3 regions of the Pedobacter sp. R-06 genome follow, and region 2 is predicted to be linked to each of the others. Evidence: riboswitches for the same ligand, from Rfam matches in the RefSeq annotation. Region 2 holds a riboswitch; each other region holds the start of a gene.

Region 1 (10,163 bases), 1.9 Mb from region 2:
GGTAGGTACCACCTGACCTTTAAGTGCAGCAAGCAGTGGCAAAGCATCATGATAACTGATGGGCTGAACCGGAATTTTAAGAATCGTTTTGGCATCTGCCCGCTCCAACCTTTTGGCATCCTTTGTAGAACCGATTCCAGGCGTCAATGGATCACCAGGGTAAATTACCATATCCATTACCGATCCCCGTTGAACAGCAAATTCTGGCTTGTAGGCGCCCTGTGGGTATACATCGCCTTTCACAAAACCATCATCTTTTGGATCTGAATAAATGATACAGCCCACTGCACCATGTTCGTAAGCTATTTTAGGTTTAGTGCCCCGCCACGACCTGCCATATTTTGCAATGACAATCTTGCCTTTTACGCTGATGCCTAAACGCTCCAACTTTTCATAATCAGCTGGCAGACCATAATTCACAAAAACAAGGCCTGCACTTACATCACCATCGGCACTCCAGGCATTGTAAGGAGGCAATTGCCCTTGCTGTGCGGTTGCTGAATCTTCCTTAACAGCCTTTTCTTCAAGCGATGCGCTGTATTTGTTGCTCCCTAAAAGTTCTACCGATCGGGTTTTAGGTGTTGGAAATAAGACATAATAAGTCTCTATTTCTGCATCCCAGCCATAGCTTTTAAACTTTTTCAGTACAGATTCTGCTACCGTTTTACTGCCCTTCGCGCCCAAGTGATGGGGAGTGGCAGAAAGCTCTTTTATGGTCGCCCCTATATTTTCTTTATTAAGTCCAGCATCAAATTTCTGCTCAATATCACGCTGTATCGGAATGTTCTGAATTTTAAATCCACTCAGTTTCTCCTGCGCCAATAAAGGAAGCCAGAGCAATTGAATAGCCGTGAAAAAGGTAAAAGTTTTCTTCATTTTCTGATTTTTTAGGGGTTCTTTACCAGAAAAACTTTGAGCGACCTCAAAATTAGCATGCGGATGCGCATAACCAACTTATCTTCTCCACCCTTGGGTAGAAAGGAATTAGCACCTTTTACAAGTGTATAGGTTGCTCAGACGTCTTAGGGCCCTTCCCTCAGTCTTTCTGGATAAGTATTATATAATGACGCAAAACTAAAAATAATAATCTAGTATTCCTATAGGAATTATATTATTTATTTCGGTTGTGTAGTTGATAGTCCCACTTTCTGAGAAGCAGAATTGGATCCAATGGTCGTTTTCGCATAGCGAAACCGAAATGGAGATGTTCTAACAGCCTTAAAATCAGAGATTATATTTAGTATTTTGATGTGTTTTTTAAAGTGGATGGAGGATTAACAGATTAAACGCTGGAAAGTGTAGATACTATGCTTACAGCAACCTATTTGATCAAATAGAGCTTTTGATCATTATTTGTAAACAAAGCGTATTGTAGGTTATCATTTGTGTAATACATATACGCATTGATAGGCTCAACAGGCTGTACCTTGTTTTTAGAAAGCGTACCAATATTTTTCCCATCAATTTCTACGGATGAAGTGTGCGATTCTTCATCGAGGTACATAAACTCTTTCAACTTCAGGGTATCATTTTTAAAAATCACATTGGTAAAAAGGTATCCCGGATACAGCATCTTGGTGAAACCGGGGGCATTCCCTCCCCCACCAGAAAAGCGAACCTTTTCCAATTTTAACCTTTGAAAATATTGGTACCTGATGTTCGCTGTTCTGATCATCTCTCCATCAGGGCCGTTTTGCTTAGCTGTCTGCTTGAAAAGATTGTTCCATAACATTTCCTGCAGGTAAGACATTGAAAAATATTTATGTATATCTTCAGTAGTGTAAAACTGAAAGCATTCATCACAGATAATATAGGTGACAATAGCATAGGTGAACACCCCCTGCATAGTTTGCGGTCCATCTCCAACCTTTTTTTGGGGAAGAGGACTATTAAAGTTATAATCCACATAAACAGCTTTGGATTGTTTGGCGATATTGGCCAGTTGTTTATGTTGCTTCTCGCCATCCCAATCAAAACCGGAATTTTGTGCAATAATTCTGATCGGCGTTTTAGCGCCATTAAAACTCCACCTATAATATTGGTGTGCCTGCTTATCTACGATAAAACCCTTTAAAAATACAATATCCTCCGGTCTGGACATTAACTTTAGCGTATCGGCAACATTCCCGTCAGCACTGATTTTAATGAAAGAATTTTCTCTTTCTCCTGAAAAGCCAGAGACGATAACATTGTTCTCTGATGTTAAAAAAAGTTCGATGTTCCTTTTGCTTTCTAGTAAAAGGCTCATCTGAGCGTTTCCACCCTTAATGGTTCCCGAACTATCAATCAACTGGTACTGCGCAAATTTACCTGGTAATTGATCTTCAACTTTTGCCATGCCTTCTTTTGAAATCAGGTAGTATAAAAATACAAGCAGTACAATGATGGGAACGATATAAAGAATTTTCATTTTTTACGGATTTATTTTTGATTATGTCTCCTAGCTTTTCCGTTAAAACATGTTGAGTCCCGGTAGATATCTCTGTTCATTAGTTTATTATTTTTCCTTAATTAACAGACCATCAGCTGTTTCAGTACAAAACCAACAACGCAAAGTTAAAGAAATAGATAAATATCACAAACATGTGATATATTTACTTTATAGTTGGCAACCAAGTTTATCTTTATAAACGTTTTTAAAAATTATTCATAAAATGATCAAGATTGAAATTTTACCATTAGAAGGAATTAAGATTGAAAACATTGGAAAACTTTCATTGGGACAATCTAAACCGGACATTGAAAAATTGCTGGGAAACCCTTCTGCAGGTTCAAATTTACAACAACTTTTTTATGACCAGTTCGAAGTTCGTATTGATCTTGATAATAATGGAAATACGGAGTTCATAGAATTCCTGTATGGGCCGTTTCCGGAAAAAACGGAGCTTTCAGTTTACGGCATCAACCCGTTTCAAATTGGGGCGGACAAACTCATAGAAATTCTTACCGAAAATAATGATGGGGAAATAGATGATAGTGAAGCTTAATATTGTTATGCGTTTATAAATCTCTCGGTAGGGATCTGGCGAGGGTCAACAGAAAAAAGTGTTGAGGAAAGTATCTCAGAAATGAAAGCTGGCCATCAATATGAGGAAAACAAAGATTGGCTGAATGACGATCTAAACAAAGCAAAAAATTTCTGGACAATTGGGATTGGAGTAAAAAACTACTATGGATAATAAGGTGCAGTTACGCAATTTTTTTGATTAAGACATACCGAAGTCAATCAAATCCAACTTTGAGAATTTAGGAATAGACCATATCGAGAAACTGTCTGAGCGCCTTTTTGATCTCTTCCTCACCCGAAGGCTGCTGTAGGTCTATTCCACAAAACGGGTTTTCCTGCATCTTGGCATGCAGGGTAAGGTAATATACCCCGCCCATCAATATGGCATACATAGCCCTGAAATTTTTATCGCTGGGGTTAAAATGCTTATCAAAGACCTCGCTCAATACCTGATCGCCAATGTTTTCACGCTTAAGGTCCAGTTCCTTTAATATGGGCAACTTTTCGCTAAGCCCCCAGGTAATGATACGACGCATTTCTTCGTTATTGATCAGGCTGTTAAATTGGTTCTCCAGAACGTTATAGGCTAGAGCTTTTCCGGAATCCGCTTTACTCGCTTCTACTATGCCTCCAATATCTTCAGGATTGATCTTCCAGTAGTCATTGTTGTCAAGATATCCCTTAACCAATCCTTCAAGTCCACCGAAATAGTCATAGATCAGCCTCCTATCCACTTTTGCCTCCTCTGCAACCCTGGTGGTACTCAGCCCGGAAAAACCGTCTTTTTTCAGAATTTTTCCAAGTGCAGCGATCAGGTTCGCTTTAGTGCGCTCTTTGTTCCTGACAGGCCCATCTGTAACTTTTCTTGCCATTCAATTTTAACTTTCGTGCAATTTGCGATTTTTTGAGGCATCATCAAAGATTTTGCTGGATAATCTGATGTTACAGCAGAAGTATAGATAAAGACTTTCAATACAGAAATCCTACAGAAACTCCTAACAGCGATAGCCGTTGAACTGACGGATTCGGTATACTCCGGGTCAGACTATAAACCAGTGAGCAGCGACTATACCAGCCTTGAACAGTCACTTGAACTCAGAAGGATATGCTTTTATCAGAACGCTGTGACCTCGCTTGTTTTTGAATTTAACATTTAATATCCGGATATGGAAATATACTGTTTGCAGGGAGAATCGTTTTCGATAGATGATCTCACTGTAGAACACAAATGAATTTTTGGTCTTCTGATTCTACCTAATCATCCAAAATACATAGTACTTTTTGCTGTCTATTTAGAATTCAGTTCGCTGAAAGCCGATGTGAAATCAACGGCGAAATTACTTATCATTTATACCGTAGCCGCTTTAAGCAGATATTGGAAGATTTCATCCCGCTCCAAGTCCCATTCAATTTTTTTGACGGGAATTTTTGCCAACGGCGTCTCCATGAGCGGGTGCTTAAAATCAATGGTAAAAAGCCTCTGTTTTGCCCTGATCATCTCTATCAAACGGATCTCGCAAGGAATATAATCCAGCGATAAAATCTCCGAGAACTTGTTTTTCAGATCCAGTGCACTATAAATATGGAAATCGCAGAGTTCGCTGAGACAAGTTGCTAACAACACCATATTTTCCGAGTTCCAATTATCCAAAAACCTCCTGTATATATTTTCTTCAGGCAAAATCGAGTAGAGTTCCTGATTTATCACTCCTGACCAATGCAGGTCGTACAAGATTGCCATAAACAAGTGATGGGTCTCCTGTTTTGCATATTTAGACTTATCCGCCTCAAAGAGCAACTGAAAATATTCCCGAGAAAGCTGGGCAAGATCGGTCATTTCCCAAAGTAGAGATAGACCGATGATTCCTCCGACAGACCGCGAAGCCACCTCCTTGTAGCTGAATAGCTTATTCAGCACATGTTGCTGCCACAGCAGAAACCTGGTAATATATTTCCATCCCTCCTCTTCCCCGTTTAAAATCAGATATTTTGGATATTGGCCGGCATGGATTCCTATTCCTAATGTTAGGTTTCGGGCAATCGTATCCCGATAGCCATCCTTGATATCTTGACGAATCTGATCGATTATCATCTGATAATAAACTTCTAGATTATCTTCAGTCAATGCCTCCGTTTTTAAGGCACGGATCTGTTTGCTGAATGCCTTGATCAATTTTTCATGTTCCATATATGAGTTATATTAATCTGTATATCGTTCTAATCAACTGTGCATCACCTATTTTAATGAAAGGTTCCGTGTTGCGCCTTATCGTCCAATTAATTCCTTTAAAAAATTTAAAAGGGGCTTAACGCCACCGGCATGTGCCTTTTGGAATTTCACCTGAATGGCATTCTTATAAATCAGGTCAAAAGCAGCCCAGCCTCCAAAACTTTTGAAAAAGTATTTCGGCTGAGTCGTTTCATTTACCACAAAGTCAAAGGAGAAATTTCGTAAAAACAAACTATGGATAACCGATATATCAATCAATCCACCAGTAGATTTTACCAGGCTCAGATGTTCCTTATCCTGATCGTAGTTCGGGTCGTAATATTTTTCGGCATTCCAGGGAACAAAAAAATCTAATGTTTGCTGAAAATTTTCAATGGAAATAACATTCTGAGCATGCCTTGGGAGTATAAATATTTTACCCGGCCTGTCTGCCGTTACAGCAATGATATCCCCATTGGTTGTGCTAGCCAACTGAACAGATTGGAGTAAATCTTCTGCAGTAAACGTAGCGTTCAGCTCCCACAAATCGGTATGATCCCTGAATGTTGCCGGAATATTTTCGCTATCGGGATAGTGCACGTAAATTTCGTCACAATAGGTGCCTGTTCCGTAGGTCTGCAAAAACCTGATGTAACCTACGGGCAAAATGGACCGCAGGTTTTGATCTATTGCCTCGGTTATATTTTTCCTATTGGGGTCTAACTGCTCAGTTGTTAAAAACATATGCTTATCTAGGTACTGCTATCGCATTGTTATAAACGGCATTCATTCTAATCAATCTGTAACGGTCGGAATTTCCTATCAAAATCGAACCATAATGTCTTGCCTGCAATTTCTGACCGATTGTAAAATGTCCTGCTATATAGCCACCCATCCCCTACACCTACCCCATAGTTGCCGCTTTTTTTAAGATGCTGCTGTAATTTGTTCACGAAACTCTTAATGTTCTTATCCGGTGTTTTTGAGATCACCCTTAAGCTCAGATTTTCAAGTTCATCTGGTGTAGACCTTCCGCCACGCAATTCGATGGCATGAACGCAAAACTCCTCATCAAATATATCGCCGTCCCTCTCCTTAAGAAATTCCACCGAAGTGATATAGGCCGAGTAATAGCGTTCACCTGCCTTTAACAAAAAATCTTCCCTCCTGTTGACTTTCTTTAAAGTAACGCGTTGTCCAGCTCTTGTTTTGATGTAAACATGCATTGCCGATTTGTTAATCAGACTATTAAACTCATCGAAAAAAGTTTCCAAACGAATGATTATATTTATTAGACTCGCCATAACGGTTAAAATTAAAGCCAAGTTAGCAAATCTCATAAAATATCACAACAACGTGATTTATTATTCTTAATTTTAGCTGATAACTTTATAATGATGAAAAGCATACACTTATGGGCCGGATATATCGCATCCAGAGCATTACTCGAAACCTATCTTGACCAAAATATATACCTAAAGGCCTGGGCGAAATATGATCATGAACCTCCAACCGGAAACCCTGAAGAAGATGCCGAACCCTCGCCAAATTTAAGGTGCCAGTTCTGTAAGGACACGGGAATGGATATTTATGATGAGGATATGATGATATGTACCTATTATGATCGCAAGGTGGATATTGATGTTATTGCGAAAGATATTTTAGTGGATGCAGCGCAACTTGGGAAACTATTGAAGAAAAATAAGCTCGAAAACTATAATGCCGTAATTGCTTATGACGACAATAGCTTAAAACCTAAAAAGCCGTCGCATCCTACCCTATTAAAATATCTGGGCAAGTTGGATGATTCAGAATTGCCAATCGGCTCGAACACCGGAATTAGCCATTACTTGTGGACCGGAGATGCGCAGCTCTCGAAAGCCGAAATTATCAAAAGTACTGGACTGAAAAGCAAGGAAATCAGCGACCTGAAGTTCTTCTTCAGCAAAGAAAAGAAGAGGATCGACGAAACCATCATTCTCGGGTTACGGGATCTAGATCTCGCTGAGCGTATGATCCTGAAAGTAGACAGTATGGAAATTTCCCCAATGGCGAACGCTGTTCTTGCCCTATCGCTGAACAAAAGTCTCAGAATCAACATTGGGGAGATCAGCAAAAAGCTGGGCATGGATTTTATTGCAGACTTTGATGCGTGATAGAGTTATTTCATTGATATGGCACGCATAACATAAAAAGCTCAGGCTTCACCTGATAAAGATGAAGCCTAAGCAATAAAGCAGATTACTTTGCTATAAAATTGAAAGAGAGCATTGCTTGTCCTTCGCCATCAACATCCTTATCTCTAATCACACCAAGTTGAAGTGTATTTTCATCAAGAGATAAGATCTTATAGTTTGTCCAGTTACTTATTCCTGTAATTCCATTCTTTGCAGGTTTATATCCTCTAAGGATTGAACCCGAATTAATGGCTAACATTTTCGAATTCACGTTTAAAAAGAAAGTTCCATTTTGTATAATTCCATTTTCCATAGGTTTAACGGCTTTAAAAGTAGCTGTTCCTTTTAGTCCAAACGTCATTACTCCATAATCACCTTTGGCCATCATATTTGGATAGATATCGGTAAGTCCCGGGCCCCAATTCCAGCAATCAGCACCGTAGCATCCTGTGCTATTGGAACCCCATGGACCACCTTCTTTAAGCCAACCAATATTTACTCCGTAAAATGCAAAAGGCCCTGCAAAATAAGTACCTTCCGTATCCAATACCCATTCTTTCTCCTTACCCACACCGCCAGTAAGTGCTATCCAAAGCGGGTCGTTCACGTAGTTCAGATTATCTTGTGTAACTTTTACCACTATAGAGTCCATCTTCACTTCTAATCCACCACTGAGTACAGAAAATTTAATCACATAATCTCCTTTAAAGGCAAATTTAACCGTATCTATCATCCTCCTGGAGGTTCCTGTTCCATAATCCCACATGGATATAGTTCCGGGGGTAGCATTTTTAAGAATTACAGTATTTCCACCAGCATCGGCCTGTAAATCCTGGGTTACAGTATATTTGATTTCTGATTTATCGAGCGCCCTATCAAGACTGTGCTCATTTTTTTTGCACGCACTGAACAGCAAAGGCATCATCAGCACTGCAAGTATTTTTATATATGGTTTCATTTCTTTAATGATTAAAATAGATGATCTGTTACCAGCCTGCATTTTGTTTTAAGGTTCCGTTCGAAAGACCGATTTGGGTATATGGTATTTGCTGTAAACCTCTTGTAGCAATGATATTTGCGGCAGATATTTTTTTCTCTGCACTTACACCACCATTTAATACCGTTGAGGTTTCGGCAATTTCCTGAGCCGCTTTATCAACTCCCTGACGCAGTAAATCATAATATCGTATTCCTTCAAAAGCAAATTCCAGTCTGCGCTCGTTAATGATGTTAGCCTGGCTTATTGCCAGCGGTGTAAATGCATCCTTATACGCACGCCGCCTAACAGCATCAAAATAGGTTTGGGCATTTCCACTTCCCAGCTCTGCTGCCATCAATAATACATCAGCATAACGGATAGATACATAATCCTGGAACTGGCCAATCTGGAAGTTGGTATTGCCATGCGCCTCTGGCAGTGGCTTACCGTCTAAACCGATCATCGGGCTATATTTTTTTACGTAGTAACCGGTATATTCTCTTTGTCCTTTTTGATTGGTGAAGGGCAGTTTTTCGTCGACAATAGAAATGATAGAGCCTACTCTTCTCGTATCAGTTGGCAGATATGCATTCCATAGTTTAGGGTTTACTGTTTCAGCGCCCCATCCGTTTCCATATGGGTAAAGTGCCTGCTCACGGATACCGGTCATTATCATCCAGTGATTCCCATCGGTATTCCCCTCATAATCACTTGTATAAGTATATTTTATTGCAAAAATGGTTTCCTTATTATCCTCACCTGCGTAAGATGTTAGTGATGCAGCAGGCCATAGATCGGCAAAATTCTCAATTAAACCATATCCACCTTTTGTAATTACATCTTCAAGATATGCAAGGGTTTCTGACTTAGATATAAGCCCAACTAAATCTGCCTTTGCATAATAACCAGTGTAATACAAGAACACACGGCCAATTAGTGATTCTGCAGCATACTTAGTAACTCTGCCATGATTGGCAGCAGCCTGAGCCGGGTAAGCAACTTCCGGTAAATTTGCTGCAGCGAATTTAAGATCGTTAGCAATTACCTTATAAACTTCATCCGGATTACTCTGTGGCAAATTCTCGGTAGATGGAGCCGTTAACAATGGAATGTTACCCCAAAGTCTAACCATATCAAACAGCAGGTAAGCACGCAGAAAGCGGGCCTCAGATTCGTATGTTTTTCTCAGCTGGGTATCTTTACCCCATTCTATTTGATCCAGCTTACCTAAAAGCACGTTGCAGCGAAACAGCGCTCTATAATACAAAACCCAGTTTCGATTGTATAAATTTTGATCTGATGGCGAACGTGACTTATCAAATTCATCAATCATCTGGTAACCAAAACCATCAGAATTTCCGGTTGCACCAAAAGTATTGTCAGACATTACTTCGGCTGCAACCGGCAAAGCAATCCCCTCAGACCACACAACCTGTAGTCCATCGTAACAACCAACCAGGGCAGTAAATGCATCCTTTGGTGTTTTATAAAAATTTTGATCTGTTACTGCTGTTACTTGCTCAGTATCCAGAAAACTTTTTTTGCAGGCGCTTAAGGATAAAAGGCTTAGTGCAACAGCATATATTTTTATAGCTTTCATATTTTTATGATCTTGTAGTTAAAACTTAAGATTGGCTCCTATCATGAATGTTCTCGGTCTTGGATAATAACCTAAGTCTATACCCGACGCAAATCCTTGGGTACCATAGCCTATCTCCGGATCCATTCCATCGTATTTTGTAAAGGTGTAAACGTTTAATGCAGCCGCATATAGCCTTACCTGTTTCAGGT
Region 2 (10,163 bases):
TAAGGCCATTGAATTTCATTGCTACAAAGATAAATGCTACAGCATTAAAACAAAATTTTAAGGTTAAAGTTCTGTAAGAATTTCGAGCATAGCAGTTGTAGCCAGCTCAACATCACCGGCTGATGTCCGCCAGTTTACAAATGCAGCACGTATTCCTTTCTTCCCGTTATAAAATGTGGGGGTCATGAAGACTTTTCCGCTTGCGTTTAATTTATTCCAGGAATGTAGGAACTAAATTTTCATCTGTCAACGAAAAACAAACGGTATTTAAACGTACGGGCGCCAGGAGCTCGAAGTTTGGATTTTCATTAATGAAATCGGCAAACTGCAAGGCCACTTCAACATTACTTTCCACAATTTCCTGATAACCTTGTTTTCCATAGCTTGTTAAGGTAAACCACGCAGGTAAGGCCTTTAAACGGCGGGAATTTTCTGGCAAGAAATTTAAGTAACTGAAATTTTCCATCGGATTGCCCAAATAAGCCGCATTAGAATTTTGAAACGTTTCTACCTGCAACAATTGATGTTTTTCTTTCACCAAAAACACCGCGCTTTCGTAGGGTACATTTAACCATTTGTGGCAATCTACCGTAATGCTATCAGCGTTTTCCCAACCCTTAACTAAGTGATTATATTTTGGCGAACAAGCTGCGAAACCACCAAAAGCGGCATCGATATGCCACCAGAAATTATATTTCTCTTTTAAAACATTAATGGCTTCAAAATCATCAAAATCAACCGTATTTACCGTCCCAGCACTTGAAATTAGAATGAAAGGCGTACCATTTAATGCCTGGATTTTCAATTCCAGATCGGCAACATCCAATGCTTCGCGATTGCCCTGCATTACGTTTACCTGAATAAAACTACCACTTCCCAAGCCCAGCATCGATAAGGATTTTATGGCTGAAGAGTGTGGTGTAGCCGACAATACTTTTATGGTACCTGAGACCCCTTCTCTGGCAAAATCTTTCCCAAATTGTTTGCCAATCCATTGCCTGGCAACAGCCAGGCAGGTAAAATTAGATAAGGTTGCTCCAGTTACAAAACCACCGAAAAAATCTTTGGGCAGGTTAAACAATGAAAGCAATAACTGGATGGTTTCGAGTTCGATGATGGCTGAAACGTCGCCATTACCTTTTGCACTTTGCGTGTTTTGATCGTAGATAGTCGACAGCCAATCTCCTGCAATAGCGGCCAGTGTGGTTCCGCCGGTTACAAAGCCCCAGTATCTTGGGCCAGATGAAGCCACCATAATCGGTTCGAAACGTTGATTAAATTGTTTTAAGGCTTCAACAGTACCCGTACCTTCCCGGTTTAAATCACGAATGATTACGGCGTTAGTATCGCTGGCAGTAGGCCGTTCATGAATATGGTTTAAATAATCTATTCCCTGTTGTTTAACCTCTGTTAGGATGGCATCAAGGTTTTGCTGGTCGGTATTTAAATTATTCATGATTATTTTCAATTGTCATCATGCTGAATTCATTTTATTAGCAGTCTTTATTATTTTAAATGCCTAATAGCTACTTCGTGGTCAGCATCTTTAAATTAAGACTCTGAAATAAATTCAGAGTGACGGCTCTTTCTTTAAAATATAGCTTTAGCAATCTTTTTGGTCTGTTCTGGACGGCCCATAGTGTAAAAATGTAACACCGGCGCACCAAAATCAATCAGTTCTTTACATTGTTTAATCATGGCTTCGGTACCAATTTCTTTTGCCTCGTTATTGTTTTTAGCATGCGATAGTGCATCCGTTAACTCATCAGGTAAATCAATGTGAAAAATCTTAGGCAGTACATTTAACTGCGATAAGGTACTTATAGGCTTCAAACCCGGTATAATAGGAATATTGATATCGTTTTCCCTGCATTTCTTTACAAAGTCGAAATACTTCTGGTTATCGAAAAACATCTGTGTAACAATAAACTCTGCCCCTGCTTCAACCTTCTTTTTCAGGTATTTGAAATCGGTATTCATGTTAGGTGCTTCGAAGTGTTTTTCCGGATAGCCTGCCACACCGATACAGAAATCGCTTTTAAAGGTTTCTACATCTTCGTGGAGAAATTTACCTTCATTATGGTTCTTGATGTGCTCGATTAAATCTGTAGCATAACAGTGTCCGCCAGGAGTTGGTACGAAATTCCCATCTGCCTTACGGGCATCGCCACGCAAAGCCAAAACATTATCAATACCCAAAAACTGTAAATCGATCAATGCATTTTCGGTTTCTTCTTTGGTAAATCCACCGCAAATAAGATGCGGAACGGCATCAACCTTATATTTATGGATAATGGCTGCACAAATGGCAATGGTTCCCGGACGCTTGCGATAAGATACCTTTTGTAACAAACCATTGGCCTGTTCTTTATAAATGTAATCCTCGCGGAGCGAAGTTACATCAATAAAAGGCGGATTAAACTCTAATAACGGTTCTATTGCGTCATAAATCCATTGTATGCTTTGCCCTTTAATAGGCGGCAATAATTCAAAAGAGAACAAGGTTTTACCCTTTGCGTTTTTTATATGGTCTGTAATCTTCATACCCCTAATCCCGAATAATCGGGACTTTAAATTTTAAATTGTATACAATTCCCTCCCCGTTAGGGGCTGGGGGTTAATAAGCTAAATTAGGACTTAACCACCGCTCCACTTCTTCAATCGGCATATTCTTTCTGATGGCATAATCTTCAATCTGATCTTTGGTAATTTTTCCTAATCCAAAATACCTCGAATCGGGATGTGCGAAATAAAAGCCGCTTACCGCTGCTGTTGGATACATGGCATAACTTTCGGTTAAGTGCAATCCAATTTTATTCTCCGCATCAAGCAATTGGAATAAAGTTCCTTTTTCGGTGTGTTCCGGACATGCAGGATAACCTGGCGCTGGACGGATACCTGCGTATTCTTCCTTAATCAATTCCTGATTGCTCAGATTTTCATCCTGTGCATAACCCCAATATTCTTTACGTACACGTTCGTGCATCCGCTCTGCGAAAGCTTCAGCCAAACGATCGGCCAATGCCTTAGCCATGATACTATTGTAATCATCGTAATTGGATTCGAACTCATTCACCAATTCATCAATCCCGATACCTGCGGTTACGGCAAAACCACCAAAATAATCCTGAATACCACTTTCTTTTGGTGCAATGAAATCAGACAAAGCATAATAAGGCTGCCCATCTACTTTTTCGGCCTGCTGGCGAAGGGTGTGAATAGTTACCAGTTGGGAGTTTTCAGTCCTGAGTCCTGAGTCGCTAGGTTGACTTCGGACTTCAGACTCCGGACTACGGACTTCTAAAACGATATCGTCTCCCACTGCATTTGCTGGCCAGAAACCGATTACGGCTCTTGCTGTTAACAGTTTTTCGTCGAGGATACGTTTTAATAAAGCCTGTGCGTCATCAAAAAGTTTCTTCGCCTCGTCGCCTACATTTTTATCATCGAAAATTTTAGGATAACTGCCACGTAACTCCCAGGTATGGAAAAACGGTGTCCAGTCGATATAGGGAACCAGTTCTTCTAAAGGATAATTATCGAAAACCCTTGTACCTGTAAATTCCGGAACAGGCAGGTTAGGTTGAAAATCGATCTTAAATTTATTTGCACGGGCTTCCTCTAAAGTTTTAAACCGTTTATCCGATCGTTTGTTTAAATGCGCTTCGCGTGCTTTATCATACTCAGCCCTGATACCTGCGATGTACTCATCTCTTGTATCCGGATTCATCAAGGTGCTGCAAACGGTCACACTTCTGGAAGCATCTAACACATGGATAGCCGGGCCTGAATAATTTGGCGCTACTTTTACCGCAGCATGGATCCTTGAAGTAGTTGCTCCACCTATAATTAATGGAATAGTGAAACCTTCACGCTCCATTTCTTTGGCAAAGTGAACCATTTCATCCAATGATGGCGTAATCAATCCACTTAAACCAATAATATCTGCATTTATTTCTTTGGCTTTTTTGATGATTTCCTGTGCAGGAACCATTACGCCCATATCAACAATCTCGAAATTATTACAAGCCAATACCACACCCACAATATTTTTTCCTATATCGTGTACATCGCCTTTTACGGTAGCCATTAATACTCTTCCGGCAGATGAGTTCTGGTCCTGATCGGGGTTATCCAGCTTCTCCTGTTCAATAAATGGCAACAAATAAGCTACAGCTTTTTTCATTACCCTTGCCGATTTTACCACCTGGGGCAAGAACATTTTTCCAGCACCGAACAAATCACCCACAATGTTCATCCCGTCCATCAACGGGCCTTCAATCACTTGAATCGGACGGGCATATTTTTGTCTGGCTTCTTCCACATCATCATCCAGGTATTCTACAATTCCCTTTACTAAAGAATGAGATAATCGCTCTTCAACAGAACCTTTTCTCCACTCTTCATCTTTAACCACCTCTTTACCTTTCGATTTTACAGTATCGGCATATTCTACCAAACGCTCAGTAGCATCATCTCTGCGGTTTAAGAGTACATCTTCTACCCTTTCTAACAATTCGGGTGGAATTTCCTGATAAACCTCTAACATCCCTGCGTTTACAATTCCCATATCTAGACCAGCCTGAATGGCGTGATAAAGAAATGCGGAGTGCATCGCTTCGCGCACGGTATTATTCCCCCTAAAAGAGAAAGAAATATTAGAAACCCCTCCGCTCACTTTAGCATGAGGTAAGTTTTCTTTGATCCACCGGGTAGCATTGATAAAATCGACAGCATAATTATTATGCTCTTCTAATCCGGTTGCAACGGTTAAAATGTTCGGATCGAAAATAATATCCTCTGCCGGGAAACCAATTTCGTGCACCAGAATATCGTAACTTCTTTTACAGATTTCTTTCCTGCGCTCATAATTATCGGCCTGTCCCTGCTCATCAAAAGCCATTACTACTACGGCAGCACCGTATTGCATAATTTTGCGGGCACTTTCGCGGAATTTCTCCTCTCCTTCTTTTAGTGAAATAGAGTTTACAATTCCTTTTCCCTGCAAACATTTTAAGCCATTTTCAATAACCGACCATTTAGATGAATCGACCATGATAGGCAATTTGGCAATATCGGGTTCAGAAGCAATGAGGTTTAAGAACTTGGTCATTGCGGCTTCCGAATCCAACATCCCTTCATCCATGTTCACATCAATTATCTGTGCACCGCCTTCAACCTGTTGCAGGGCAACGGCCAATGCAGCCTCGTAATCGCCACTTAGGATCAATTTGGAGAATTTAGGAGATCCGGTAATATTCGTCCTTTCACCAATATTTACAAAAATACTTTCCGGAGTGATGGTTACTGGCTCCAATCCGCTTAAACGCATGTAAGGCTCAAGCACTGGTACTTTCCGGGGTTCAGCTTTCCTTGCGTTTTTAGCAATACAGCCAATGTGTTCTGGCGTGGTACCACAGCAACCACCCACAATATTCACAAAACCTGAAGCAATAAAATCGTCAACCAAATGTGCCGTTTCATGCGGCTGCTCATCATAAGCACCAAATTCGTTTGGCAAACCCGCATTTGGATAGGCCGAAACATAACAACCTGCTTTTGCAGCAAGCTCCTCAATATGCGGACGCATTTCTTTAGCGCCCAATGCACAGTTAAAACCAATACTTAGTGGTTTTGCATGCATAACCGAGTTTAAGAAAGCTTCGGCAGTTTGACCTGAAAGCGTTCTTCCGGAGGCATCGGTAATGGTACCAGAAATCATAATCTCCAGTTTACGGCCAATTACCTCTTCGTATTTTTTAATGGCTACAATAGCCACTTTAGCATTTAAAGTATCGAAAATAGTTTCGATTAATAATACATCAGAACCACCATCTACCAAACCGCGTACCTGTTCGTAATAAGCAGCTTCCAGCTCATCAAAATAAACCGCCCTAAAACCGGGGTCGTTTACGTTAGGCGACATGGAAAGGGTACGGTTGGTTGGGCCAATAGCACCGGCAACAAAACATTTACGATCTGGATTTGCGGCCATGAACTCATTTACAGCTTCTTTTGCCACACGTGCACCTTCAAAACTCATTTCGTAAGAAAGGTCTTCCATCTGGTAATCGGCCATGGAAATGCGCTGTGTACTGAAGGTATTGGTTTCGATAATATCGGCACCAGCCGCCAGGTACTCCAGGTGTATCGTTTTTATAATATCCGGACGCGTGATATTGAGCAGATCGTTATTGCCTTTTACATCACAGGGATGGTTTTTAAATCGCTCCCCTCTAAAATCTTCTTCGGTTAAGGTATATCGTTGAATCATGGTACCCATTGCACCATCAATCACCAAAATACGTTTTTCTAATTCTTCTCTTATGCTCATTCTTGTTGTAAGATTTGAGATATGAGATGTTAGATATGAACTGTTAGATACAAGAGCTGTAAGATATGAGATTGGGTTAGACGCTATGCCTCAAATCTCAAATCTATTTTCTCAAATCTATTTTCTCAAGTCTATGGTCTCAAGTCTCTAAAAGGCCTATTGAAAAAGTTGGTACGAGAATCGTAATCCTAAACTTATCTGTTTCCGCTATTTGCAGAATAGAATTTAGCACCTTGTATGGTTACAGGTTGCTAAGACTTCGTTGGGTCTAATCCCTCCGTCTTTCTTAATAAGCATACAAAAATGCAACAAAGCTACATCAATTCCAAAATTTATCGCTTTGCAACCAAATAAAATTACAAAGGCCATGCAATTCTGCACGGCCTTAAGAATATTGTTCTGTTAATGATTACTTTCTGCTTCCGAAAATACGAAGCAAGAAAAGGAATATATTTAAGAAATCTAAGTATAGAGACAATGCAGCTACAATAGCCATTTTTTTAGATTCGATCTGAAGAACCTGTTCACCGCTAGCTTCGATCCCTTCGCCAATTCTTTTAATTTTTTGCACATCATAAGCCGTTAATGCCGTAAATATGGCAATACCAATGAATGCCATAAATAAACTGAACTGCTCACTTTGAACAAACATATTAATTACACTGGCAATCACTAAACCAATTACCCCAACCATTAAAATCGGCCCGAATTTACTTAGATCGATATTGGTTGTGTAGCCCATAAATGCCATAATTCCAAATATTCCGGCAGCTCCTGCAAAACAGCTCACTACTGAACCTGAAGTATAAGTTAACAAGATAAAACTTAAACTAACTCCAGTTAATACGGAATAAAGTACAAAAACGCCAATTAACGCAGGTAATGATAATCTACTTAAACCGAATCCCATTAATAAAACCAGTCCAAGTGGTGCAAACATGGCTACGTAACCAAAAATTGACATGCTCACTTTACCGGTTGCTGGATTAATATTTAAAAGGTATTGCATTAACTGCTCATTGGTGCCAAATAAATAGGCAGCTACTGTTGATAAACTCAATGCCACGAACATCCATAAGAAAACGTTTGCAAAGAATTTTTTAGAAACAGATTTTTCCTGTACAAAAACACTGTTATCCTGATATTGATAATTTTGTTGTTCCATTTTAAATTTTGTGTATTTAACTATATAAAAATAAATATTTAGTTTAATCTTTTTGTCAGCAGTTCTTCAACTTTTTTATAGAACTGCAACGGTTTTAATGTACGCCATGGCAGATTGTCAAATGCACCACCAAAGTTAATGTAATAATCGATGTTATTATCGCGAAATTCAGTGATTACGTGTTCCTGAAAATTCACCCCAACAATCCAGCCATCCTCTACTTCCTGAAACCACTCTTCGTAATAACTGTCATCAGAGGCATGAAAATTCAGTACATTTTCACCGATCAGTATAAATTTAGTAATGCCTTCATCCATCATCAGCTCTAAAATATCGCGTTTCAGCAGCATAATGTCGTTGTTAATGGCATCGTTCCACTCTCCTATAAATTCAATAATGGCATAACTGCGATCATAATCGGCGTATAAAACCTTCATGTATAGGGTATTCGAACCAAATTCGTCCCATTGTGGGTGCAGTAAAAAATTGTAAATCTGCTTATCGAAGTAAAGTTCTGAATATTCGGTATTGTAAAATGGCGAACGCTCATCTTCTGCCGAAATATAATCATCTCTCCACTGGTAATAAGGCTCAATTTCGTGCATACTTTTTTCTTAATTATTGAAGGATTGAATTTTGAATGAGAGAATGATTAATGCTAGTCTTACATTCACTCATTCTATCCTTCACTCATTTCTTAGTGTCCTGCTTCAACTGCTTTTCGCACACTTCCATAACGGGTTAACAACTCAGCAGCTTCATCGTAACCTATATTTAGTTCATCAGCCACCATTTGTGTACCACGGTCTACAAGTTTATGATTGGTTAACTGCATATCGACCATTTTATTGCCTACTACACGCCCCAACTGAACCATAACGGTAGTGCTTAACATATTTAACACCATTTTTTGCGCCGTACCAGATTTCATGCGGGTAGAGCCGGTTACAAACTCAGGGCCAACCACCACTTCAACCGGAAAATCCGATTCTGCAGCAATAGGTCCGCCGGTATTACAAACGATACAACCCGTTAAAATACCATGCTTACGTGCCGTGTTTAATCCGCCAATTACATATGGCGTAGTGCCTGATGCCGCAAGGCCGACCAAACAATCTTTTTCATTAATCTCAAATTCCTGAAGATCTTTCCAGGCTTGTTCGGCGTCATCTTCAGCAAATTCTACCGCTCTTCTAATCGCTGTGTCTCCACCGGCAATAATTCCTACAACCCAATCAAAAGGAACGCCATATGTAGGTGGGCATTCTGATGCGTCTACTACACCTAAACGGCCACTTGTGCCTGCACCTATATAAAAAAGACGACCACCTTTTTTCATTCGATCGGCTACTGCCGATGTTAATTTTTCGATCTGAGGCAAACATTTTTCAACTGCAAATGCTACAGTCTTATCTTCGTTATTAATGCCCTGCAAAACCTCTAACACCGACATCTGATCGATGTGGTCATAGTTAGATTCTTGCTCGGTAACTCTATTCATAAATTTAATTTTGATAAAATTCGGTAAATTCTTTCTAAAAACTACCCTAAAAACCCAAAAATATCTGTCATAAATTTCAACCTATTACTCCATTGCGTTAATTAATGTTAAATATTATAAACAAAAGACATGAAAATGCAGTTAAAAAATATATCAACTCGCTAATTTTCATAAATTTGCAGTAACGCTGATGAAAAAAAATACCCGAAATAACGTACTGATCGCTGCAAGCTATTCTGTAATTTTAATAGTGGGTATGTTTTTGGGCATAAAATTCATTAAAGATCAAGGCTTTGGTGTTAAAAAGAGCGCTCAACTCGCCAATAACAGCGATGAGAAGTTAAATGAGATCTTACACATCATCAACGGTAATTATGTTGATGACATCAATACCGATTCGCTTCAAAACTTACCCATAGATAGTGTTTTGCATCAACTCGATCCACATAGTGTTTACCTGCCGCCAACCGATGCACAGGATATGACCGATAACCTGGAAGGGAACTTTGAGGGTGTGGGCATAGAATATTATATGCTCAACGATACGATGATGGTTACCGGGGTGGTTAAAGATGGCCCTGCCTACCAGGCGGGTATAAAATTAGGCGATAAAATTCTGAGTATCGATACGGCAGTTGTAAGTGGAAGAAACTTACCAAAAGAACAACTTACCGGTCGCTTTAAAGGCAGATCAGGAACAGGTGTTAGTGTGGTACTTTTACATCCAGGCGCACCGCAAAGTAACCGCATTATGGTTACACGAGGCAAAGTAAACATCAGCAGTATTGATGCCGCTTATATGATCAATAACGAAACAGGTTATGTGCGGATCAGTAAGTTTGGTGCGAATACCGATAACGATTTCTCTGTTGCAGCCAATAACCTGAAAGCAAGGGGCATGAAAAAGCTGATTCTTGATCTTCGCGACAATGGAGGGGGCTATTTTACGGCAGCTACAGGTTTGGCCGATCAGTTTCTGGCAGAAAATAAACTCATTGTGTATACACAGGGTAAACATGAACCACGTACCGATTATTTTTCTACAGGCACCGGCGCTTTTCAAAATGGCAAACTGGCCATCCTGATTAATGAAAATACTGCTTCAGCAAGCGAAATTGTAGCTGGAGCCATCCAGGATCTGGGACGCGGAATTATTGTTGGCC
Region 3 (10,163 bases), 2.7 Mb from region 2:
TCTTTAACGATAGTCTGGAATTTGATTTTATTGATCAGACTGATTTAAACCTGATACAATCGAGCATTAAACCTAACACCAGATTGATCTGGACGGAAACCCCATCTAACCCACTATTAAAGGTTACCGATATCGAAGAAATTGCCAAAATAGCTAAAACCAAAAACATTACAATGGCCTGCGACAGTACCTTTGCTTCGCCTATTTTACAAAATCCGATTTTGTTAGGTGCTGATATTGTAATGCATAGCAGTACCAAATACCTGGGCGGTCATAGTGATGTGCTCGGCGGGATTTTAGTAACAGCAAAAAAAGATGAGTTGTGGGAGAAAATCAAAAATATTCAACAAACTGGTGGATCTGTTCCTTCTCCCTTTGATTGTTTTCTACTAACCAGAAGCATTAAAACACTGGCTTACCGCATGAAAGGTCACTGCGAAAACGGAAAAATTATAGCTGACTATTTAAACGGACATCCAAATGTTGAAGCTGTTTTTTATCCAGGTTTGGAAAGTCACCCACAGCATGAAATTGCAAAGAAACAAATGAAAGATTTTGGTGGAATGATGTCGTTCCTGGTTAAAGGAGATGTTGAAGCAGCTCACAAAGTGGCAAATAAGGTTCAGTTATTTGCGCAAGCGACGAGTTTAGGAGGTGTAGAAAGTTTAATTGAGCACCGTTATTCGGTGGAAGGCCCTGATAGTAAAACGCCAAAAAATTTACTCCGTATTTCTGTAGGCTTGGAGCATGTAGACGATATTATTGCCGATTTAGCGCAGGCGCTGGGGTAAAGAAGAAATCCTATAAGGTTTTTAAAACCTTATAGGATTATATATCTTATTTAGGATTACAAATCGTGGTCAACTTCAACGAATAATTTGCCTCCAGTGGCTCATTTGTCTGCGCCAAACGTTGCGATCCCGTATTAGCCGGGCAGGCAATGTCGCCTGCAGCATCGTATATTAATTTTGTACCGCCGGCCAATAATTCTTTTGGTACATAAACCTGCACCCTGGTAATCGAATAACCAGAAGGAAAATAACGCACATAATAACCGTCAGGGTGTTTAGTCCAGATACCACTTGGCACATCGCTTCTTGGTGGTGCCATGCCCGCTATAATAGCATATTTCTCCATGTCGGCATAAGTATAATTTCCGGACGACACTAGTTGACGGATATTATTTTCTGCTTCAAAAACAGCCCTCACCCCTGATGGTAACTGATCTTTAGCCTTCTCCATTACATCGAAAGGCAGAACACCTAAAGCACCACCTTCCAATTGAGTAAGTTGTTTCGGTGTTAACAATTTAATGGCCGTTACTTTAACCTGTCCGTTAAAATCGGCAAATTTTGTTCTTGCAATGATTGTCCAGAGTAAAGCCTGAATATCGTGCTGGTCTACATCAGGATGTTTCTCTGCACTTTTGAGTATAGAAACCACAATTTCTTCCTTCGGGCCTAAAACCGGAGCAAACATGTAACCATCACCTTTTGACGGCGCGAAAGTTCCTGCTTTTAAACAATAGCTTTTATTGGTCATTTCGTAAAGCCCCTCGCAAAGCACAAAACCACCCTCTGGATTTTTAGGCAGTAAATACAATGGCTGGGCTTTTAAATTTAATGAATTAATAAAATCAGGCAGTTTTTCGCCTTCTCTGTTTACGTCTTCAAAATTAGTGGTAATGGCAGCAGGTTGCTTTAAAAACTTGTCTACACCTAATGCTTTAGCACCCTGAGCAGTGCCTACTTTTAGTAATTTATCTTTTAAGCCTCCGAATTGAGCGTTTACATTATTTAAACAAGCTATAGTAAATAACAGGCCTAAACATAGGGATTTTGCATTTCTCATCATAATTAATTTAGATAGGTATCACAAACTTAGAATTTTAAGCGTTAATTCAGTATTAAAATTTCAGATTGTCATCGCACCATAAAAATACAGAATTCATTTTCAATGAGTTAACGTAATTTCAAAATTTTATTTTGTGGATTAAAATTAAATTCAGACATTTGGAATATTATTTGGCAGATAGCTAAATAAAAGTCAATCTTCACGGGTTGATTTATAAAGAAGTGGCGAGAGACTGGCTCGATGACCCACTGGCAACCCTCAGAAAGAGAAGGTGCCAATTCCTGACCGGATAACATGGTGTTATTTGGAGATATAAATTAGAACTGATGAAAACATTAAATCTTCAATCGCTAAGCGAACCCAGTGCAAACCTTAAGCAGGTAGGACAAGCTTCTATTTCTTTTATTTGTTGCGATATGCGTGCGTTTACTTGTATGTGCTGTTGCATACAGTAATTTAAAAATCTTCCTTTTTTGTTTCTTTCAAATTGGAAGGTCCCGGGAAATCGGGATACGCCCTGCTAGGTTTTAGGATTATCCTAATTTCTGCTATCTAATCACATCAACTAAAAAAAATAGAAATTATGTCAACATCATATAAATTTGAAACTTTACAATTACACGCTGGCCAGGAAATAGATCCAACAACAGGATCAAGAGCTGTTCCTATTTATCAAACCACTTCTTATGGATTTAAAAATGCCGAACATGGGGCTAATTTATTTGCACTAAAAGAGTTTGGCAATATCTACACCAGGATTATGAATCCTACCAATGATGTTTTCGAAAAACGTATTGCAGCTTTAGAGGGTGGTGTAGCTGCTTTGGCGGTGGCATCGGGACAAGCCGCTCAATTTATAGCGTTAAATAATATATTGGAGGCTGGGGATAGCATCGTTTCTTCATCTCACATTTACGGAGGAACCTATAATCAATTCAAAGTAGCTTTTAAGCGCTTGGGTATTCATGTCGATTTTGCAAATCCAGATGTACCTGAAGAATTTGAAAGCAAAATTACTGATAAAACCAAAGCAATCTATCTCGAAACCATTGGCAACCCGGCATTTAGTGTACCTGATTTCGAAAAAATTGCCGCAATTGCAAAAAAATACGATCTACCTTTAGTGGTTGACAATACTTTTGGTGCAGGAGGTTATTTGTTTAAACCATTGGAACATGGCGCCAATATTGTTGTAGAATCTGCAACGAAATGGATCGGCGGGCATGGAACAAGTATTGGCGGTGTTATAGTTGACGGCGGAAATTACAACTGGGGCAATGGAAAATTCCCCCAATTCTCTGAGCCCTCAGAAGGTTATCATGGTTTGGTTTTCAGCGATGTTTTTGGTATCGGCGGACCATTTGGCAACATCCAGTTTATCATCCGTGCCCGTGTGGAAGGATTAAGAGATCTGGGACCTGCCCTATCGCCTTTCAATTCTTTTCTTTTATTACAAGGATTAGAAACTTTATCGCTCCGCGTTCAACGCCATGTAGATAATGCATTAGAATTAGCAACCTGGTTAGAAAACCATCCATTAGTTAAAGAAGTTCAGTACCCAGGCTTAGCCAGCAGTAAATATAATAACCTGGCCAAAAAATATTTAAGTAATGGCTTTGGTGCAGTTTTATCTTTCGAATTAACCGGAAGCAAAGAAAATGCAACACAGGTAATCGATAACTTAAAACTGGTATCCCACCTGGCCAATGTGGGTGATGCAAAAACGCTGATCATTCAGCCATCTGCCACAACACACCAGCAATTAAGCGAAACAGAACAGTTAGCTGCAGGGGTAAAACCGAATGCACTGAGGGTTTCGGTAGGCATTGAGCATATTGATGATATTAAAGCCGATTTCGAACAGGCATTTGCAACCATCAATGCTACAGTTCCGGCAGAGCATTTACAAGCCTAAACCCAAACCCCTTAGGGGCTTTTTAACAACAACAACATTACAAGATGCATAACAGTAAAAACGACAATGTAAAATCCACTTCGGGGAATTTTGCGTCAACATATAGCTATAACAAACAGTTTAAATTAGAGAGCGGAAAGAAGATCCGTAACCTGCAAATTGCTTATCAAACTTATGGCAAATTAAATGCAAATAAAGACAATGTGATTTGGGTTTGCCATGCACTTACCGCCAATGCTGATGTTTTTGAATGGTGGGAAGGTTTGTTCGGTGAAAATGCTTTATTCAATCCGGAAGAGCATTATGTTGTTTGCGCTAATGTTTTAGGCTCGCATTACGGCAGCACAAACCCATTGAGTACCAATCCGGTAACAGGTTTACCTTATTACCTTTCATTTCCGCAGTTTACCATCCGCGATTTAGTATCGGCACACCAATTATTGGCTGCGCATTTAGGTATTGATTATATTAAATTATTAATAGGCGGTTCTTTAGGTGGGCAACAAGCTGTTGAATGGAGTATTTCGGAGCCGAATAAAATCGAAAACCTGATCTTGATTGCCACCAATGCAGCACATTCTCCATGGGGAATAGCTTTTAACGAAAGTCAGCGTTTGGCCATTACTACCGATAGAACTTTTTATGCCAACCAACCAAACGGTGGCAGTAAAGGTTTAAAAACAGCCCGTAGTATTGCACTTTTAAGTTATAGAACCTACAGTGCTTACGGCAGTACACAGGTAGAAAGTGTAAATGATAAGACAGACAATTTCAGGTCATCTTCTTATCAGAATTATCAGGGAGAAAAACTGATCAACCGTTTTAACGCTTACAGTTATTATTATTTAACCAAAGCAATGGACAGTCACAATGTGGGCCGTAACCGCAAAAGCATTGCTGATGCACTAAGCCTAATTACAGCAAATACTCTGGTAATCGGAATAGAAAATGATGTTTTGTTTCCTTTATCGGAGCAAAAATACCTGGCCGATCATATCCCAGGAGCAGAATTTAGCGCCTTACATTCAGATTATGGTCACGATGGATTTTTAATCGAAACAGATGCCCTGACTAACGTGATCGGAAACTTTATTAAGGAAAGCCGGAATAAAAAAATAATCAAATTGCAGCATACTGCTTAGGGAGGTAGAAGGTTTAGGGTTTAGTGCCTGAACAACGAGAATCGTTAAAATTTGCACAATAAAAATCAACAAAAAATAATATAACACGCAGTTAATCGGTGTAATCCACCTATCTGTGTAATCACTTTAAAAAATGAGTAAAAATTTAAAAATCGGTTTATTTGGCTTCGGTGTTGTAGGACAAGGTTTATTGGATATTATCCAAAGCCAGAACCTGAACCTGGAGATCATTAAAATTGCAATAAAAGACCCAAGAAAGAAGCGTACCCTTAATAAGGATCTGTTTACTACTGATCGCAACGAAATACTGAACAATACAGAGATCAATACCATTGTAGAATTAATTAATGATGCCGATGCTGCTTACGAAATTGTAACTACCGCATTAAAAAACGGTAAAAATGTAGTTTCTGCCAATAAAAAAATGATCGCCACACACTTAAAAGAGCTGGTGGATTTACAACAAGAGCATGGTACTTCTTTATTGTACGAAGGAGCCGTTTGTGGCAGTATTCCAATTATCCGTAACCTGGAAGAATATTACGACAATGAACTATTCCATGCTTTGAGCGGAATTTTTAATGGTTCATCTAATTACATACTGTCGAAGATATTTAATGAGAACCAAAGTTACGACGCAGCATTAAAAGAAGCACAGGAATTAGGTTTCGCAGAAACCGATCCGATTTTGGATGTGGGAGGTTACGATCCGAAATATAAACTGGCTATTGCTACAGCACATGCATATGGTTTATTTGTAAACCCTGATGCCATTTTAAACATCGGTATACAGAACCTTTCTAAGCACGACATTAAATATGCCCGTGAGAAAAACTTTAAAATTAAACTGGTTCCTACGGCACGTAAAGTGAACACCAAAGATATCGTGACTTACGTATTGCCGAAACTGGTAGCTAAAGATGATTTCCTTTACAACGTAGAAAACGAGTACAATGCAGTTGCAGTTCAGGCGGCTTTTGCAGATAAACAGTTTTTCTATGGTAAAGGTGCTGGTGGCCACCCTACAGGTGCTGCTGTACTCTCTGATATTGCGGCTTTGCGTTACGACTATCGTTACGAGTACAAAAAATACCACTCAGAAAACGGCGTAAAACATACCGAAGAAATTTTATTGGAAATTTACTTACGTTATGCGGATGAAGATCTGATCACTTTATTGGATTTTGATAATATCAGCGAACGTTATGCTGCAAGCAGCTATAAATATGTGGTTGGAACAGTTAAGCTAGAAAGTTTAATTAAGAACCGCGACTTGCTTCTGGAAGAGTCTGTTTTTGTGGCCTATACTGGCAGACAGATTTACAAACAAGAGCAATTGAGTGAAAATGTTTTTGCCCAGGAATTGGCAAGCCTATAATTTATTTTTAAGGTTAATTTTTTTATTTGTTTTGTTGTTAAGCACAAAGGTCGGAGCGAGTCCGACCTTTTGCGTTTATTACTTTACCTTAATGTATTTTTCGATTATCATCCGGTCTACCCCTGCTTTTTCTACCTTCTCAATGCCTTTCTGAATCAAAGTATCTTTATGGATGGCGAGTTTAAACTTAAAAGTCTTGCCTTCCCAATCTTTGTTTTTATAATATTCCAAATGCTCGGTATAATCGTCTTTATCTAATACAAAGCTTCCTCCGCCAGCATCAAAACTGCTGGTATCTTTAGGATTAAGGCTATGTTTTAAAAATGCAAAATGCGTGTGATTAAACATCTTGATCATTTTCAGTTTGCCAGAATAATCTGTTGTTTGGCTTGTTCCATTTTCGATGGTTGTAGCCGATAATAATTGCCAGGTACCCTGAATATCAAGATCAGAATCTTTTTTGCTTCCATCTTTGTTCACGCAAGAAAATAATGAAAGCACAGCAAAAAGCATTAAAATGTTTCTCATAAATGGGATGTATTAATTTGGTTATTATTGTTTTAAATATTTATCCCCTTCCAGCCATTTTGATCAGCTTATGTGCGAGGTCTTTTCCTAAGTAACCATCAATTATGGCGTGTACGATATATAAAATCGGGGTCATTAAAATAGCCACAACAAATTTATAGGTATATCCTACTAAACCAATGGCAAAAACCTGTTGCCAGCTGTAATGATATTGTGGATTAATATAAAATGCGATAAAAATGACCACAAAACTGTCAATAAACTGAGAGACTAAAGTAGAGCCCGTAGCGCGTAACCAAAGTGCCCGCTCCCCTGTTATTCTTTTTATTTTATGGAATATCAATACATCAACCATTTGCCCGATGATAAAGGCTGTAATCGATCCTACAATGATCCACATCCCTTGACCGAATATCCCCGAAAATGCATTATTCATATTGAGGTCCTCTCCGTTTATATTCTGATGCACCCAGAAATCGGCAGCGGTTAAATGCATCGACCCCCAAACCACAAGAAAGGCAAATGCAATTAATATGGCGGTGAGAATAGACAAGAATCGAACCTGTTTAACACCAAAATATTCATTGATAATATCCGTCATGATAAAAATAATCGGCCAGGTTAATACTCCCGCCGACATTACAAAAGATAAATGCGGAACACCCAATAAGTTTATATCGAACTTTTTAAAGCCCAGCGTTTCTTCAACACTGAACAATTTAACTCCAATAAATTCTGATAATATAGCGTTTGCTACAAAAAAGCTACCCAGGATGAGTAGTAAACGGCTTTCTTTTGTCTTAAAAGTCATAGACTATAAATCTAGAAATAAATAGCAGATTTAGCATAGCAATCATCGTATTTTTAACAGAGATAACACAAAGATTACGCATCCGCCCTATTGTATAATTGATTTTGACTAAAAATATGATTTTTACAATCGTTCGACTGTAAAAATAGGTTAACAAATTAAATCTCCCAATCTTTGCGGAATCAAAATCTGGTAATCTTCATGGCTAAAAAACAACACTTCTATCTCATACTCATTTTAGGATCATTAGCGGCACTCGGCCCTTTCTCTATCGACATGTATCTACCTGGTTTTGTTGATATTGCAAAGGATTTAAGCAGTAATGAATCAACGGTAGCCTTATCACTATCAAGTTTTTTTATCGGGATTTCTGCCGGCCAGTTATTGTACGGACCACTGTTAGATAAATTTGGAAGAAAGAAACCATTATATTTTGGTTTAGCACTTTATATTCTTTCCTCTTTTCTTTGCTTGGCTGTAACTGATGTTAACCAATTAATTGTTTTGCGTTTTGTACAGGCTATTGGAAGCTGTGCCACTGCGGTTGCTTCGGTTGCTATGGTGCGGGATCTATTTTCAGTAGAAGAAAGCCCGAAAGTATTTGCTTCCTTAATGCTGGTGATCGCGGTTTCACCTATGCTCGCCCCAACGGCTGGAGGCTACCTAATTTCGGCCCTGGGCTGGAAATATGTGTTTGTATTTTTAGGATTGATGGCAGTTTTAATGCTTCTGGCTTCAATTTTCAAGCTACCGGAGAGTTATAAACCCGATCCGAATTACTCTTTAAAACCAAAGCCTATTTTAACCAATTTCTTTACCGTTTTAAAAGAACCTCAATTTTATACTTATGCGTTGATCAGTTCGATTACCTTTTCGGGTTTATTTGCCTATGTATCGTCATCGCCCCAGGTATTTATGAAAATTTATGAGGTAAGTAAAACAGGTTATGGATGGATTTTCGCACTGCTTTCTGTATCATTTATTGGTTCAAGCCAGGTAAATAGCCTGATATTAAAATGGTTTACCAGTAAAAATATTATAACCTATGCACTTATTGCACAATGCATCTTCAGTTTAATCTTTTTGGTTTTCGCCTTAAATAACTGGTTAAATTTATATTCTACCATAGGCTTCATCGCCTTGTTTTTGGCCTGCCTAGGTTTAATTAACCCAAATGCTGCTGCCTTGTCGCTCGCTCCATTTACCAAAAATGCGGGTAGTGCATCGGCCTTAATGGGTGCCTTGCAAATGGGATTAGGTGCGCTGGCCTCAGTAATGGTAAGTTTATTTAGCGAACACTCGGTTGTGCCTATGCCTTTGGTAATGACGGCAGCTGCATTTATTGCTTTAGGCTGTTTACTAATCGGCAGAAGGTTTATCACCACCGTAGTGGAGGCATCGTCTGATGCTGCTGTTGCAGCGCATTAATATTTTACCGCAAAGACACTAATGACACATAGAAACAATCTAAATGCCCTCAGTGTCTTTGTGGTTAAGCTATGGTACAAATAACTTGTAAATTAAATAGCAAACAATTGTACCTACTGCCGCGATGATGAAGCCGCTTAATCGTTTCTTTTTGATAAAACAGATTAAGATAATTCCGGAGATAGACACCAAGGCCATCAGCACTGCGGAAATATCGATAATCCACGACCAGGCCTTACCAGAATCTCTTCCTTTGTGCAAATCGTTAATCACAGCCACAGCGCCAAACCTGGTTGTTGTTAATTCGTATTTACCCGTTTCACGATCAATAAAAGAATCGGCAAGGTAGCCAGGGCCATTAAAGGTTAAACTCAGTTCTCTGTCGTCCATCCTGAAATCGCTCAATGCACCTTTAACCTCATGTTTAGTTCTAAAAAACTCAACGATTTGCAACTTATTGATCTTATTGGTATCAGGTTGGTTTACCCATTTCAAGTTTAGTGTTCCGGAGTCTTTAGTAACCACTTCCTTACCGGAAGTAAACCAATCTGCATGATTTAAGGTTAAGCCCGATACTGCAAAAAATAACAGAATCGTAAAACTCACCATCGATAAATAAATGTGCAACCAGCGTGATAAGCCCGCTAAACGCTTTTTACCCTTACCTTTTCCGCTATCTTTTTTAACCTGTTTTTTCCCCAGGCCGCTAGGTGCCGCTGTTATCTTATTTTTTTGCGGTTCCGATTTTTCTGTAGTCAAGAGATGCTGATGTTAGTTCTGTATTTGGCGTTAATTCTACTTTTTGTGCTGAGCCTGTAAATTTCATTTCTTTCGCAATTACCTGATAAGTTCCATGCTCGCGGGCAACTTCAATAAAAACGGTGTAAACACCTGCTTTTACCAATTTCCCATTATCGTCTTTTCCATCCCATGATAAACTATATTTACCAGGGCCGCGTGTTGCAGAACTCGTTGAACTCAGTTTTCCCTCCGCTCCTTTTTTAAACTCATCGCCATTGGCACGGTTCCATGATTTTAAATCTGGCAACCAACGTGGTTTGTTATACCAAATAGCCAGATTACGCACAGGGGTTTTTGCTGCATCTT

Evidence for each region. Region 2 has a riboswitch for S-adenosylmethionine ahead of metH (methionine synthase). Riboswitches for the same ligand answer to the same signal wherever they lie in the genome.
Region 1: it holds a riboswitch for S-adenosylmethionine, as region 2 does, so the genes downstream of both, ACN9MR_RS06290 (transferrin receptor-like dimerization domain-containing protein) here and metH (methionine synthase) in region 2, are expected to answer to the same signal.
Region 3: it holds a riboswitch for S-adenosylmethionine, as region 2 does, so the genes downstream of both, ACN9MR_RS09360 (O-acetylhomoserine aminocarboxypropyltransferase/cysteine synthase family protein) here and metH (methionine synthase) in region 2, are expected to answer to the same signal.

Annotation. Positions count from the first base shown of each region.
Region 1 is NZ_CP183977.1:1,476,182-1,486,344, reverse strand. Features, by position in the region: gene ACN9MR_RS06290 (transferrin receptor-like dimerization domain-containing protein) at 1-876, opposite strand, end outside; SAM riboswitch class I at 952-1,056, opposite strand; gene ACN9MR_RS06285 (hypothetical protein) at 1,322-2,410, opposite strand; gene ACN9MR_RS06280 (hypothetical protein) at 2,655-2,987, shown strand; gene ACN9MR_RS06275 (TetR/AcrR family transcriptional regulator) at 3,247-3,879, opposite strand; gene ACN9MR_RS06270 (hypothetical protein) at 4,356-5,195, opposite strand; gene ACN9MR_RS06265 (hypothetical protein) at 5,274-5,960, opposite strand; gene ACN9MR_RS06260 (hypothetical protein) at 6,008-6,520, opposite strand; gene ACN9MR_RS06255 (immunity 22 family protein) at 6,611-7,372, shown strand; gene ACN9MR_RS06250 (hypothetical protein) at 7,458-8,351, opposite strand; gene ACN9MR_RS06245 (RagB/SusD family nutrient uptake outer membrane protein) at 8,380-9,972, opposite strand; gene ACN9MR_RS06240 (SusC/RagA family TonB-linked outer membrane protein) at 9,991-10,163, opposite strand, start outside.
Region 2 is NZ_CP183977.1:6,245,394-6,255,556, reverse strand. Features, by position in the region: gene ACN9MR_RS25520 (hypothetical protein) at 1-19, opposite strand, end outside; gene ACN9MR_RS25515 (hypothetical protein) at 64-186, opposite strand; gene ACN9MR_RS25510 (pyridoxal phosphate-dependent decarboxylase family protein) at 212-1,456, opposite strand; gene metF (methylenetetrahydrofolate reductase [NAD(P)H]) at 1,591-2,544, opposite strand; gene metH (methionine synthase) at 2,618-6,334, opposite strand; SAM riboswitch class I at 6,526-6,630, opposite strand; gene ACN9MR_RS25495 (Bax inhibitor-1/YccA family protein) at 6,744-7,499, opposite strand; gene ACN9MR_RS25490 (hypothetical protein) at 7,538-8,104, opposite strand; gene murQ (N-acetylmuramic acid 6-phosphate etherase) at 8,197-9,000, opposite strand; gene ACN9MR_RS25480 (S41 family peptidase) at 9,191-10,163, shown strand, end outside.
Region 3 is NZ_CP183977.1:2,263,869-2,274,031, reverse strand. Features, by position in the region: gene ACN9MR_RS09370 (trans-sulfuration enzyme family protein) at 1-791, shown strand, start outside; gene ACN9MR_RS09365 (hypothetical protein) at 838-1,854, opposite strand; SAM riboswitch class I at 2,063-2,173, shown strand; gene ACN9MR_RS09360 (O-acetylhomoserine aminocarboxypropyltransferase/cysteine synthase family protein) at 2,438-3,769, shown strand; gene ACN9MR_RS09355 (homoserine O-acetyltransferase family protein) at 3,814-4,911, shown strand; gene ACN9MR_RS09350 (homoserine dehydrogenase) at 5,045-6,289, shown strand; gene ACN9MR_RS09345 (hypothetical protein) at 6,368-6,817, opposite strand; gene ACN9MR_RS09340 (queuosine precursor transporter) at 6,858-7,628, opposite strand; gene ACN9MR_RS09335 (multidrug effflux MFS transporter) at 7,830-9,056, shown strand; gene ACN9MR_RS09330 (PepSY-associated TM helix domain-containing protein) at 9,126-9,815, opposite strand; gene ACN9MR_RS09325 (DUF2271 domain-containing protein) at 9,781-10,163, opposite strand, start outside.